3 regions of the Micromonospora chokoriensis genome follow, and region 2 is predicted to be linked to each of the others. Evidence: riboswitches for the same ligand, from Rfam matches in the RefSeq annotation. Region 2 holds a riboswitch; each other region holds the start of a gene.

Region 1 (4,136 bases), 940 kb from region 2:
CCTCCAGGTCACCGGCCCGGGCGCGGGTGACGAGAGTGTCGTCGTCCAGGGGAGGCCTCCGTTCGGATCACCCTCATGACACCGCCCACGGGTCGCGGGTTCCACCCGGCGCGGGTCAGGTTGCTCCCACCCGGCGTGCAGCGTGTTGCCAGGATTCGGTGGTGCACTGGGAGAGGTGTCGAGGAGAGGGGCTGGTCATGAGCTGGTTCAATCGCCGGGCACGGGGTGCCGAGGCGACCCCGACGAAGCTGGACCGGGAGGCGACCCGCGAGGACCTCGCGGCGCTGGAGGCGTTCGTCGCCAGCCGGCGGGGCGTGGAGTTCTACCTGGAGCCGGAGACCACGGCGACGGACACCACGGTGGTGGCGATTGCCCACGACGGTGAGTGGATCCGCCGGCGCACCGGTACGCCCCGGGCGGCGGGGACCATCGCCCGCAAGCACGCGGTGCCGTTGTACGAGGCGGCCCGCACCGGCTACCCGGAACGGATGCGGGTGTGGAACCGCGCCCACCCGGAACGCCACGCCCGCTGAGACTCGCCTGCTCAGGCGTCCTCGACGGCTGACCGGGCCTGTTCAGCGGTCATCGGCTCGGCGTGGCTGGAGACGTACCAGTGGTAGTCGTCGTGGAGTAGTCGTCGGACCAGGCCCAGGTCGAGGCCGTCCTCGGGTCGGCGCAGGTGGGCCGGCGGTGGGTAGAAGCAGTCGCCCAACACCATGACACCCGAGTCGGGCACCAGGACGACCGTCGAATCCGGGGCGTGCCGACCTCCGACGTGCCGTAGCCCCACGCCGGCGGGCAACTCGTCGGCATCGGTGAAGGTCCGGGTCGGTGGGAGGACCGCGAAGTCCTCCCAGGAGCCGACAGCCCGTGCCCGCGCCCGGAAGCTCGGGCCGAGGCGAGGGTCGGTGCGTACCTGCTCGTCCAGGTAGTGGTGGCTCCACGGCCGGGCGGCCTCGGCGCGCAGCAGCGGCACGGCCGCCTCGTGCCCGACGATCTCGACACCGGGCCAGGCGCAGGCTCCCCAGACGTGGTCCCAGTGGTGGTGGGTGTAGACGAGCCAGCGTGGCTGCGGTAGCCCGGCGGCGGCGAGCGCGATCTGGATCTCGCGGGCGTGCGCGGGGCTCTGCCCGGCGTCGATCATCACACTGCCGCGCTCGTCGACCACGACGGCGACGCCGGCCTGGACGGCCTCCGGGTCGGGATCGCCCGGACAGATCCAGACACGGCCGGCCAGGTGGTGGAACTGCGGGGCGACCAACGTGATCGACCTCCGAGATTGACCGTGGACGTTGCTGTGGCGTGCGCCGATCGTAGGGGACGGTGCCGCCCGGCACCGTCCCGCCGGACGATCGGAGCAGGCCAGAGTAGGTTTACTCATCCTTTGCTCTGCATACCTGTAGGCACCGGTGACGGTCCGTGCCCGGCGCGTATGGGTATGCAGAGCAAAGGGCGTGGGGCATTCATCCGGGGCATTGCCACAGCGCGCATCCGCCGTCGCGGCAATCGCTGAAGCTCGATGGATGGCGGCCGTCGGGCCGGGTCGGAGCGGCGTTGACCCGCGGCGGAAGGGTGTGGCAGCATTCGCGGCCTGACGGCAGTGAAGGAAGTCGGTGCGATTCCGACGCGGTCCCGCCACTGTCACCGGGGAGTGATCCCCCCTCGTGCGCCACGGCCGTGTGTCTGCGGTTGGAAGGCCGGGGGAGAGCGTCGATCCGGAAGCCAGGATACTTCGGCCGTCGGGACGTACCCCAGGGCGTGGACACCCGAGGAGGACCCGATGACGCACGGCGTCTCATTCATCGACGAGCTTCGTCGTCACTCGCACGGTGGGCGATCCACCGTCCCCGCGACCGGTCACGCCCCGCTGAGCTGAGCGCCGCCCGCCGCCGATCGGCCCCGCCGCTCGCGCCCGCGAGCCGTCCGCCCCGCCGTCGTACCGGCTGACGCCGCACCCACCCGCATCGTCGCGGTCACCCTCGTGGTGGCCGGGGCGTCACTCCCCGGAGCCCGCCGTGCGCATCCTGCTGCTGTCCACCGCCGACACCGACCTGCTGGCCGCCCGCGCCAGCGGCGCCGACTACCGGCTGGCCAACCCCTCCCGGGTCGCCGCCGACGAGGTGCCCGCCCTGCTCGACGGGGTGAACCTCGTCGTCGTACGCCTGCTCGGTGGTCGACAGGCCTGGCCGGACGGCCTCGCGGCGGTGCTCGCCACCGGCGTGCCGACCGTCGTGCTCGGCGGTGAGGCGCTGCCCGACGCGGAGCTGATGGCCATCTCCACGGTGCCGTCCGGGGTCGTCACCCAGGCGCTCGCCTACCTGGTCGAGGGCGGGCCGGACAACCTGGGGCAGCTGGCCCGGTTCCTCTCCGACACGGTGCTGCTCACCGGTGAGGGGTTCAATCCGCCCACACCCACCCCGGCGTACGGCGTGCACCGTGAGTACCCGACGAATCCGGAGCAGCCCACCGTCGGGATCGTCTTCTACCGGGCGCACGCCCTGGCCGGTAACACCGGCTTCGTCGACGTGCTCGCGGACGCGGTCCGCGCGGCCGGCGGCAACCCGCTGCCGATCTTCTGCGGCTCGTTGCGGGGGCTGACCACCGGATCCGGCCCGCTCGGGCTCTTCGCCCGCTGCGACGCCCTGCTGGTCACCGTCCTCGCGGCGGGCGGCGCGGTCGCCGCGGACGCCTCCGGGGGCGGCGACGAGGACGCCTGGGACGTCGGCGCCCTGGCCGCCCTGGACGTGCCGATCATCCAGGCGCTCTGCCTGACCAGCACCCGCAAGCAGTGGGCCGACAGCGACGCCGGGCTGTCCCCGTTGGACGCCGCGATGCAGGTGGCCATCCCCGAGTTCGACGGCCGGATCATCACCGTGCCGTTCTCGTTCAAGCAGATCGACTCCGACGGGCTCTCGGTCTACGCCGCCGATCCCGAGCGGGCCGCCCGGGTCGCCGGGATCGCGGTGCGCCACGCCCGGCTGCGGTACCTCCCCAACCCGGACAAGCGGGTCGCCGTGGTGCTCAGCTCGTACCCCACCAAGCACTCCCGGGTCGGCAACGCCGTCGGGCTGGACACTCCGGTCTCGGCGGTCCGGTTGCTCGCCGCGCTGGCCGAGGACGGCTACGACCTGGGCGACGCGCCGCCTCCCGCCGACGGGGACGCGTTGATCCACGCGCTGATCGCCGCCGGTGGGCACGACGTGGAGTGGCTCACCCCGGAGCAGTTGGCCGCGGCCGAGGCCCGGATACCGGGGAACACGTACCGGCGGTGGTTCGACCAGGTCCCGGCCGAGCTGCGTGAGCGGATGCGGGAGCACTGGGGTGAGCCGCCCGGCGAGCTGTACACCGACGGCGGGGACATCGTGCTCGCCGGTCTGCGCTTCGGCAACGTGGTGCTGCTGATCCAGCCGCCACGCGGCTTCGGGGAGAACCCGATCGCCATCTACCACGACCCGGACCTGCCGCCCAGCCATCACTACCTGGCCGCGTACCGCTGGTTGGCCACGCCCGCCTCCGACGGCGGCTTCGACGCGGACGCCGTGGTGCACCTGGGCAAGCACGGCACCCTGGAGTGGTTGCCCGGCAAGGGTCTCGGCCTGGCCGCCGACTGCGCGCCCGACACGGTCCTCGGTGACCTGCCGCTGGTCTACCCGTTCATCGTCAACGACCCGGGCGAGGGCACCCAGGCCAAGCGGCGGGCACACGCCGTGGTCATCGACCACCTGGTGCCGCCGATGGCCCGCGCCGAGACCTACGGCGACCTGGCCAAACTGGAGCAACTGCTCGACGAGTACGCCACCGTGCAGGCCCTCGACCCGGCCAAGGTGCCCACCGTCCGGGCGCAGATCTGGGACCTGGTGCGCGCCGCCGAACTGCACCACGACCTGCACGCCGAGGCGATGCCCGACGCGGACGACTTCGACGACTTCGTGCTGCACCTCGACGGGTACCTGTGCGAGGTCAAGGACGTGCAGATCCGCGACGGCCTGCACATCCTCGCCGACGCGCCCACCGGCGAGCCCCGGGTCAACCTGGTCCTCGCCGTGCTGCGCGCTCCGCAGATCTGGGGTGGCGCACACGCCCTGCCCGGCCTGCGGCAGGCCCTCGCCGTCGCGTACGGCCTCGACGAACAGGAG
Region 2 (4,136 bases):
TTCGCCCTGCTGCTGGTCCTGACCTTTGGCCTCGGCATGGCCGTCGTACTCTTCGGCGTCGGGGTCCTCGCGGTCGCCGGTAGCTCGCTGATCACCCGGGGCGCACAGTCCCGCGCCGTTCTCGGTCTGGCCACCCGGGTGGCACCCGTCCTCGCCGCCAGCGGCATCACGCTCTTCGGCGCGGGCCTCGTCTCGGTCGCCGCGATCCGCCTCGTCACGCTCACCTGAAGCGGCGGCGGGCGGATCAGCCGGCGGATGGTCAGCGGCGGCTCGGCCGCCGCTGACCATCCCACTAGCGGCTATCAGACGCCGTAGCGCAGGTAGATCGTGTCGCCGACGGTCACTGCCGTGCCGCGGGTCGCGGTGACCGGAGTGCCGCCGTCGCGGGCGACCTTCCAGGTCGAAGAGCCGCTGTTGGCCAGGCCGTTGATCGCGGTCACGGTGCCGGTGCCACTGGTGGGAAGAAGAGAGGTGACGCAGCCGCTCGGGGTGGCCGCGCCGACGGCGGCGTCCAGGACGGCGCCGAGGGTGGTGGTTGCGGCGGTCGGCGTCAGCGTCACCGCGCACGGCGTGATGCTGCCGCTGCCGTTGTCGATGATCACGGCGAGTCGGGTGGCGGCGCCCGCCGTGAACCCGCTCGCCGCGACCCAGGTGGGCGCGCCGGCGGTGACCGGGGTCGGGGGAGCGGCGGTGTAGCCCGCGCCGGTCAGGGCACGCACCGCGTCGATGGAGGCGTACGCCGACGGGGTGGTGTTGGTGGGCAGATACTTGAATCCGCCGCCGGTCAACTGCTGCGCGCGAAGAAAGTCGATTGGGGTCTTGCCGGCGGTGGTGGTGAAGTCGGTGCCCTGGTTCGGGATGCCGCAGGCGTTGAGCCCGGAGACGGCCCAGGCGTTGGAGTCGGTGTTGACGCCGAACATCGAGCTGAACGCGCCCGAGGCGTTGACGAGCTTGCTCTTGAGGAAGTTCTTGGCCTGCACGACGTCGGTGTCGGTGTTGGGGACTCCGGCGGCGCAGAGCGCGGCCATCGCGGCGCCGGTCATGTCGATGTCGCTGGCCGCGGCGAGTTGGGTGGGATTGCCCTCGGCCTGGGTGAACGTCCAGCCGCCGTCGGTGTGCTGGTTGTTGCGGATCCGGGTGATCGAGAGGTCGAGCAGGGCCTGCGGCACGCGGGCGGCGCCGGCCTGGGTCTTCGCACCGGCCAGGGCGAGGGTGCCGAAGACGGTGCCGTTGAAGTTGGCCGGCGGGCCGTAGTAGCCGGCCGAGCCGGTCTGCCAGTAGGCGATGGTGTCGGCGATCAGGTTACGGGTGGGGGAGACCCGGGCGGGGTCGATACCGGCGGCGTAGGCGTTGAGGACCCCACGCTCGTAGTCGGTGACCACCGGCGTGCTGCTCGGCCAGGACGCGGCCGAGAGTTGGTTGCGGTAGACGGTGCGGGCGTTCTTGGTCGTGTCGCCGGAGGGGTAGACGTCCACCGCCGCGACGCCGGCGGGTGCGAACGCGCTGAACGCCCACTCGTTCGACAACCCGCCGCTGGCGTAGCTCCCGTCGGCGGCCTGCAGGGTCCGCAGGTAGGCGACGCCGTTGGTCTTGGCGGTGGCGATCTGCGCGGCGGTCGAGGTCGCGGCGGCCGGTGCGGCGCCGCCTGCGACCGCCACGACCGTGGCGATCAGCGCGGCGGCGGGAACAGCCGCGAGGCGTCTGCGGCGACGACCGGAGGAAAGACGCGAGGACATCAGGGCTCCTTGGGGGTACGGGGCACGGCTGCCTCGACCCGGAGCCCGGCACGGGCCGGCGGGAGCGGGGCGGGCCGGCCGCAGGACGCGTGGGACGGATACCGCAGGTGCTGCGTCACCACGTGGGTAGTCGGGCTCGGGACGGGGCGAACCGTCCTCACCGTTGCGCGTCAGCCCCGGATTCCCACCGGGTTCCCCCACACGATGACGCGGTCACGGTATGGGAGGGAACCCCTACCGCGCGCTGTTAGGTACATGACACGGTCTTGCGTTGACGCGGTGGTCGCGGTTGTGGTCCGATGGCCGCGATCCAGCAGTCAGGGGAAGCCGGTCAAAGTCCGGCGCTGGCCCGCAGCCGTAGGTCCCGTTACCGGGACGAGTCGGATTACCTGGCTGGATAGTGCACCGCAGCGCCGTCGAGGTACACGGCGCGGAGCCAGGTTTCCGGGGTTTGTCCTCGGGGTCCGCGTCCGCGCCTGCGCCGCTAGCCCCCGAGAGAGTCGCCATGTCCCCACTGGTTAGTCGAACGTCGCGGGTTCCCGCGGCGTGGTTGGCGGCCGTCGCCGCAGCGGTGCTCGGCGCGGTGGCGCTGGTGGTGCCGACCCGCGCCGCGCTCGCCGACCCGCTGGAGTCCTGCACCCCGACTCAGGGCGCGATCGTCGCTGTCGACTTCGGCGCGTGGGGTGGGCCGCTGCTGCGGGGCTGCGACGCCACCCCGACCACCGGCCTGGACCTGCTGCACGAGGCGGGTTTCACCACCACCGGCACCGCCCACGACGGCCCCGGCTTCATCTGCCGCATCGGGTCGCCCGACTTCGCGTCCGGTGCCGAACACCCGACGCCGGCCGACGAGGCGTGCCAGTTGACCCCGCCCGCGTCGGCCTACTGGTCCTACTGGATCGCCCCCGCCGGGCAGGACCACTGGACCTACAGCCCGCTCGGCGCCATGGCCCAGCGGCCCGGCCCGGGTGAGGTCGAAGCGTGGGTCTTCGGCGGCACCGACATCGGCGGCACGACCGGGGCCCCGACGTTCACCCCCGCGTCGGTACGCGCGAGCGGTCCGCCACCATCGGCGACACCGACCCCCACCCCGACCGCGACGGACGGGCCGACCGAGCCGGCGCGGCCGACCGAGGCCCAGGTCAAGGCCGTCGCCACCTACCTGGTCGGGCAGCTCACCGACGGCGACCATGTCGACAACGGCGGGGCCGACCACTACCGGAGCATCGCCGTCGCCACCGCCCTGGCCGCAACGGGCGGGCAGGACCAGGCACTGACGAAGATGGTCGACTACCTGCGGGCACACGTCGACGCCGCGATCTTCCCGAACGGCGACACCGCCGCGCCGCACACCGCCAACGTCGCCAACCTCGCCCTGCTGGCCACGATCACCGGCGGCGACCCGCGCGCGTTCGGCGGCCGGAACCTGGTCGCCACGCTCACCGACCGGGTGTGCGCCGTAACCGATGTCGACGCCGGCTGCGCCGCCGCCGGTGACTTCGCCGGATCGACCGGACCGATGACCCACGCGACAGCGCTGCTCGCGCTCAAGCGGGCCGGCGTCACCCCGCCCGCCCCGACTGTTGCTCGTCTGACCGAGCAGCAGTGCGCGAGCGGCGCCTTCGGTGGCCTGTGGCTCGCCCCGGCCGAGTTCTGCGACCCGGACATCGCCGCCACGACCCTGGCCGTCCTCGCGCTGCACGCCCTCGGCGGTCAGGACGAGGCGCTGGGCTCGGCCAAGGCGTTCCTGGCCGGGGCGCAGGAGACCGACGGCGGTTACCAGCCCTACACCGGGGCGGGGTTGACCGACACCTACTCGACCGGACACGCCGCGCAGGCCCTCGCCGTGCTGGGCGTCACCGACCGGGCCGCCGCCGCCACCGGTTTTCTGGTCGGCCGGATCGCCACCGGCGGCGGGCTCAGCCCCGACCCGAGCAACCCGGACGCCGACCTGGCCGCCACCGGCGCGGCGGCGCTCGCGCTCGCCGGCACGAACCTCGCCGCGCTGACCCACCGCCTGGGCGGGCCACCACCGGCCGGGTTCCGGCCGGATCTGGCCAAGGGAGTGTCCTATCTCGTCGCGCCGGCCAACCTGATCGACGGCCGGTACTACGAGTCGTTCCCCGGCTACCCCGACTTCGGGTTGACCATCGACGGCGCGTACGCGTTGGCCGCCACCGGCGGGGACGACGCGAAGCTGCGGGCGATCGTCGAGTTCCTGCGCGGTGGCGGCGCGGTCGGTGACAACGGCTTCACCGTCGACATGTGGTTGGGCGTCGGCACCGACTACGCCGTCGGCGGCGCGATCGGCAAGGTCGCGTTGCTGGCCCAGGCCACCGGCTACGACCCACGCTCCTTCGGCGGACACGACCTGATCGCCGCGCTGGGCGACGTAACCTG
Region 3 (4,136 bases), 1.6 Mb from region 2:
GGCAGCGTCACGACCGGCGGCGCGATCACCGTCGACGGCAGCGGGTTCGCCGCCGGCGAGCAGGTGACCGTCAGCATCGGCACCGACCCGGCCCGGACCACGAAGGTCGCGGCCTCCGCGAAGGGAACCGTGCGCGTCTCGGTTCCGACGTCCGAGGGCGCGCAGCCCGGCCGGTACGCGGTCACCGCGACCGGCGCGTCCTCCCGTACGCCGGCCACGGCCACCGTCCAGGTGACCGAGCAGGCGCAGGCGCGGACCTACCAGCCGAGGGCGGTGCTGTTGACGGCCTCGGGGCCGCGCGCGACGGCGATCACCGTCGACGGTTCCGGGTTCGTGCCGAACGAGGTGGTCACGATCACCTTCGGCAACGGCGTCGCGGTCACCACCGTGCGCGCGAACGGTGACGGTGTCATCTCGGGCGCGACGGTGAGCGTTCCGGGAGCGGCGAAGCCCGGGGCGACAAGCGTCACCCTGACCGGCGAGACGTCGGCCATGACGGTGTCCCGACCGTTCACCGTCACCGGCTAGGACGGAGTCGACGCGTAGGGCGGGCCGTCCTCACGGCCCGCCCTACGCGGGGCGGAACTGACCGCCGCCGTGCCGTACCGTCGGCCGCGATGGCCGGAACACGTGCTCGTCGCGTCCGGTCAGTGAGGTGGCAGCACGATCTCAATCCACCCGGGGCGCGCCCAGCCGAAGGTGCCACCGCGCCCCACGGCCGGTGAGCCGGACGATCGCCAACGGCTCCACGTCCACCTGCCGGTACGCCGCCAACGGCAGGTCCAGGGCGTGCACGACCGCAATCCGGATGACCAGCGGGTGCGCGATCACGGTGATCCGCCGGTCGGCGCCTCGTTGTCCGTCCAACCAGCGACCGACCCGGTCCCGCACCGCGGCGACGGACTCACCGCCGTGCGGTGCGGACTCCGGTTCGGACATCCACTCGTGCAGCGCCTGCGGCTGCTCGACGGCGATCTCCTCGAAAGACCGCCCGGTCCAGTCGCCGTGGTCACAGTCCGCCAACGCCACCTCGACGGTGGGCAGCAGACCGAGTGCGCCGGCGGTAGCGGTGGCCGCCACGCCGGGACTGGACACGCAGGCATCGGGGACGCCCAGGTGTCCCCGTCGGGCCTGGGCCAGGGCGAGGGCGGCACGCAGGCCGCCCTCGTCCAGGCCGTCGTCCGGTCCGCCGAAGCGGGCCCGACGTAGGGCGGTGGTGTGCGCGTGGGCGACCAGCCGGAGGCTGGTCGCGGTCATGTGCCCGCAGGCGCGGCGGCGACCCGGCGACGTCGGTCGTGGTGCATCAGGGCCGCGAACAGCAGGCCGATCCCGGTCCACAGCACCACCTGGGTGCCGAGGGAGGCCAGCCGGAAGTCCCACAACAGCGTCGCGGGGAAGTCGGCGGGGACCTCCTGGAACGACGGAAGCACCACGTAGGCGACCACGGTGACCAGCAGGAATCCGCCGACGGCCGCAGCGACGCGCTGCCACAGCGGTGCCTGCGCGCCGACCGATCGGTAGCCCAGCGAGCCCGCCCACACCGCCACCAGACCGAGCACCACCATCAGCAGGTAGGTGACGGTGCGTTGGTTGATGGTGGCCGGATCGCCGACCGCCGGCGGGTTCGCCGGGTACTTGAGGAACGGCACGACCACCGCGCCGAGCAGCGCCGCGCCGGCCAGCAGCAGGCCCGACCGTCCGTCGTCGTAGGCCCGCCGTCGGCGCGCCAGCAGGACGTACGCCGTGGCCAGCAGGCCGCCCATCGCGGCACCGAACAGGCCGGTGGCCAGGAACAGGCCGCCGCGCTGACCGTTACGGCTGACCAGGGCATCCTCGTGGTCGTGCGCACCGAAGGCCGGCTCGGCGTGCGCCGACGCCGCCTCCTCGATGGCGATGGCCGCGTCGACGTGCGGCTCACCGGCGACATAGGCGAACGTCCCGGCGAGCAGACCGGCGATCAGGCCGGCGAGCAGGCCGCGGACGAGGACGGTGACGAACGGGGGAGTGGTGGTGGCCGTCAGTGGCACGGAACACCCAGCAGGTGCCGGCCGTCGTGCATCAGCTCGTGCAGGTACATGCCACTGCGCGACACCGCGCCCTGGTCGAAGGCGACGAGGTAGGCCAGCAACGCGAGCGCGGTGACGGTGGCCAACACCGTCCACAGCAGACGCGTGGTGCCAGCGGGATTCACCAACGGCTGGCTGGACGTGGAACTGGACATGTGATCACGAACCTCCCCGGGGATGACGCGTCCCCATCGCAAGGCTGCGGACGACCGAGCGTCCTGGCTCGCGGTCCCTCTGAAGGTGGGGGAACCGCTCACAGTGGCGCGACCGCGCCGGAATCACACCGGCTTCCCTCGCGTCGCCGCAGATAGTGGGTCGACGGTATCGGTGCCACCTCAGGCGGTCAACCCGGTCCCCGGGCAGCGCCCCCGGCTCGCCGACGTACGGGTACCGGCACATCGTCACTTCGGCCAGGCGACGGTATTCGCCCGGTCGGAGTGTCGCGGAGTTCCGGCTGGTACGCGCGTTCCGCGGCCGGCGGCCGGTCTGTTACCGCTAACATGGTCACCCTGCCAGATCGGTCGACGGCACCGGGCCGAGCCGGAGGTCCGACCAGTGGTGGAGCGGGGTGGGTGGACGTGAGCGCGCCGGGACGGGTCCGATGACGACCGGTGCGGGCGTGCGGGAGTCGGGGATCGTCGACGCGCACCATCACCTCTGGGTTCGCGCCCGGCACCCGCAGCCCTGGATCGACCCGCACACCATGGCCGCGATCGACGACGACTTCACCCCGGTCGATCTCGGCCCGGCCACCCGGGTCGCCGGAGTCACCCGGACCGTCGTCGTGCAGTCCGTCGCCGCCCGGTCGGAGACGCCGGAGCTGTTGGGGATCGCGGCGGACGACCCGCTCATCGCCGGGGTCGTCGGGTGGGTCGACCTCACCGCCGACGATGTCGTCGGGCGCCTGGAGCGACTCCGGGCGGCGCGGGGCGGCGAGCGGCTCGTCGGGATCCGCCATCTGGTCCAGTCCGAGCCGGATCCGGCCTATCTCGACCGTCCCGACGTGCGCAGGGGTGTCGCTGCGGTCGGTGCTGCCGGCCTCGCCTTCGACCTGCTCGTACGCCATCACCAGTTGCCGGCGGCCACCCGGCTCGTCCGTGACCTGCCCCAGGTCCGGTTCGTCCTGGACCACCTCGGTAAGCCGCCACTCGGGAGCGGTGGCCTCGGCGACTGGCCCCGTGACCTGCGGACGCTCGCCGCCGAACCCAACACGACGGCGAAGCTCTCCGGCCTGGTGACCGAGGTGAGCGGCAGCTCATGGACGGTGGCGGACCTGCGGCCGGCCGTCGAGCACGCACTGGAGGTGTTCGGGCCGGGCCGGCTGATGTTCGGCTCGGACTGGCCGGTGTGTCTGCTGGCCACCTCGTACACCCGCTGGGTCAGGGTCCTCGGCGACCTGCTGGAGCCGCTGACCGACGGCGAGCGCGCGGCGATCTGGCGACAGACGGCCAGTCGGGAGTACCGGCTCGCGGCGTCCTGACCCGCTTGGGGGCCGTCGGTTGACCAGCCGGGAGTTCGGCGGAGAAAGAGATGCCCTCGACCGCCACCGGGCATAGCATGTTATCGATAACATGCTCGCGATGGTCCGCCGGATCGAGCCGGAGGGCCACCCTAGGGTGCGGGGTGCGCATGGTCGTCGGGGCCGGACCTGGCAGTCCAGTGTGGACATTCGCGCCCAGAGCACCCTCGCCGACCCTCGACGGGCGTCGCCGCGCCGCTCGGCCGCACTTGTGCCGATTTGATCAGACGTATGCGCGGGGCGGTCCGGGTAACGATGTCAAAACATGGTTGTAAGACCTTGGCAATCCACGGGGGTGCATGGCATGGTAACGGCTGATCAAGGGAAACATCTGACCTATCGTGACGGTGCGGCAGGTCGACACCCGGCTCTCCCCTGCGCGGGGAGGCTCGGTCGCTCATAGGTGCTCGGCGCGACGGCGGGTCCTTCCGTCGAGCGCCGGCCCCACGATGGGGAGGTCAGGTCCGACGATGAGTACCGCCGAGGCATCCGCCGGCACGCAGCGCGGCGACATCGCCGACTGGCTCCGGGAACGGGTCTCCCACGCCGTC

Evidence for each region. A riboswitch is a leader RNA that binds a small molecule or an ion and turns the genes downstream of it on or off. The one in region 2 is predicted to bind cobalamin.
Region 1: linked by a shared signal. The riboswitch ahead of cobN (cobaltochelatase subunit CobN) and the one ahead of GA0070612_RS16585 (prenyltransferase/squalene oxidase repeat-containing protein) in region 2 are both predicted to bind cobalamin.
Region 3: linked by a shared signal. The riboswitch ahead of GA0070612_RS23945 (CbtB domain-containing protein) and the one ahead of GA0070612_RS16585 (prenyltransferase/squalene oxidase repeat-containing protein) in region 2 are both predicted to bind cobalamin.

Annotation. Positions count from the first base shown of each region.
Region 1 covers NZ_LT607409.1:4,461,571-4,465,706, forward strand. Annotated here, with positions in the region: gene GA0070612_RS20565 (hypothetical protein) at 198-533, shown strand; gene GA0070612_RS20570 (MBL fold metallo-hydrolase) at 545-1,261, opposite strand; cobalamin riboswitch at 1,579-1,755, shown strand; gene cobN (cobaltochelatase subunit CobN) at 2,016-4,136, shown strand, end outside.
Region 2 covers NZ_LT607409.1:3,517,985-3,522,120, forward strand. Annotated here, with positions in the region: gene GA0070612_RS16580 (HoxN/HupN/NixA family nickel/cobalt transporter) at 1-228, shown strand, start outside; gene GA0070612_RS16585 (prenyltransferase/squalene oxidase repeat-containing protein) at 303-1,736, opposite strand; cobalamin riboswitch at 1,841-1,964, opposite strand; cobalamin riboswitch at 2,032-2,147, shown strand; gene GA0070612_RS16590 (prenyltransferase/squalene oxidase repeat-containing protein) at 2,242-4,136, shown strand, end outside.
Region 3 covers NZ_LT607409.1:5,147,910-5,152,045, reverse strand. Annotated here, with positions in the region: gene GA0070612_RS23960 (GH92 family glycosyl hydrolase) at 1-528, shown strand, start outside; gene GA0070612_RS23955 (histidine phosphatase family protein) at 670-1,257, opposite strand; gene GA0070612_RS23950 (CbtA family protein) at 1,254-2,027, opposite strand; gene GA0070612_RS23945 (CbtB domain-containing protein) at 2,018-2,221, opposite strand; cobalamin riboswitch at 2,257-2,401, opposite strand; gene GA0070612_RS23940 (amidohydrolase family protein) at 2,668-3,546, shown strand; gene GA0070612_RS23935 (ABC transporter permease) at 4,056-4,136, shown strand, end outside.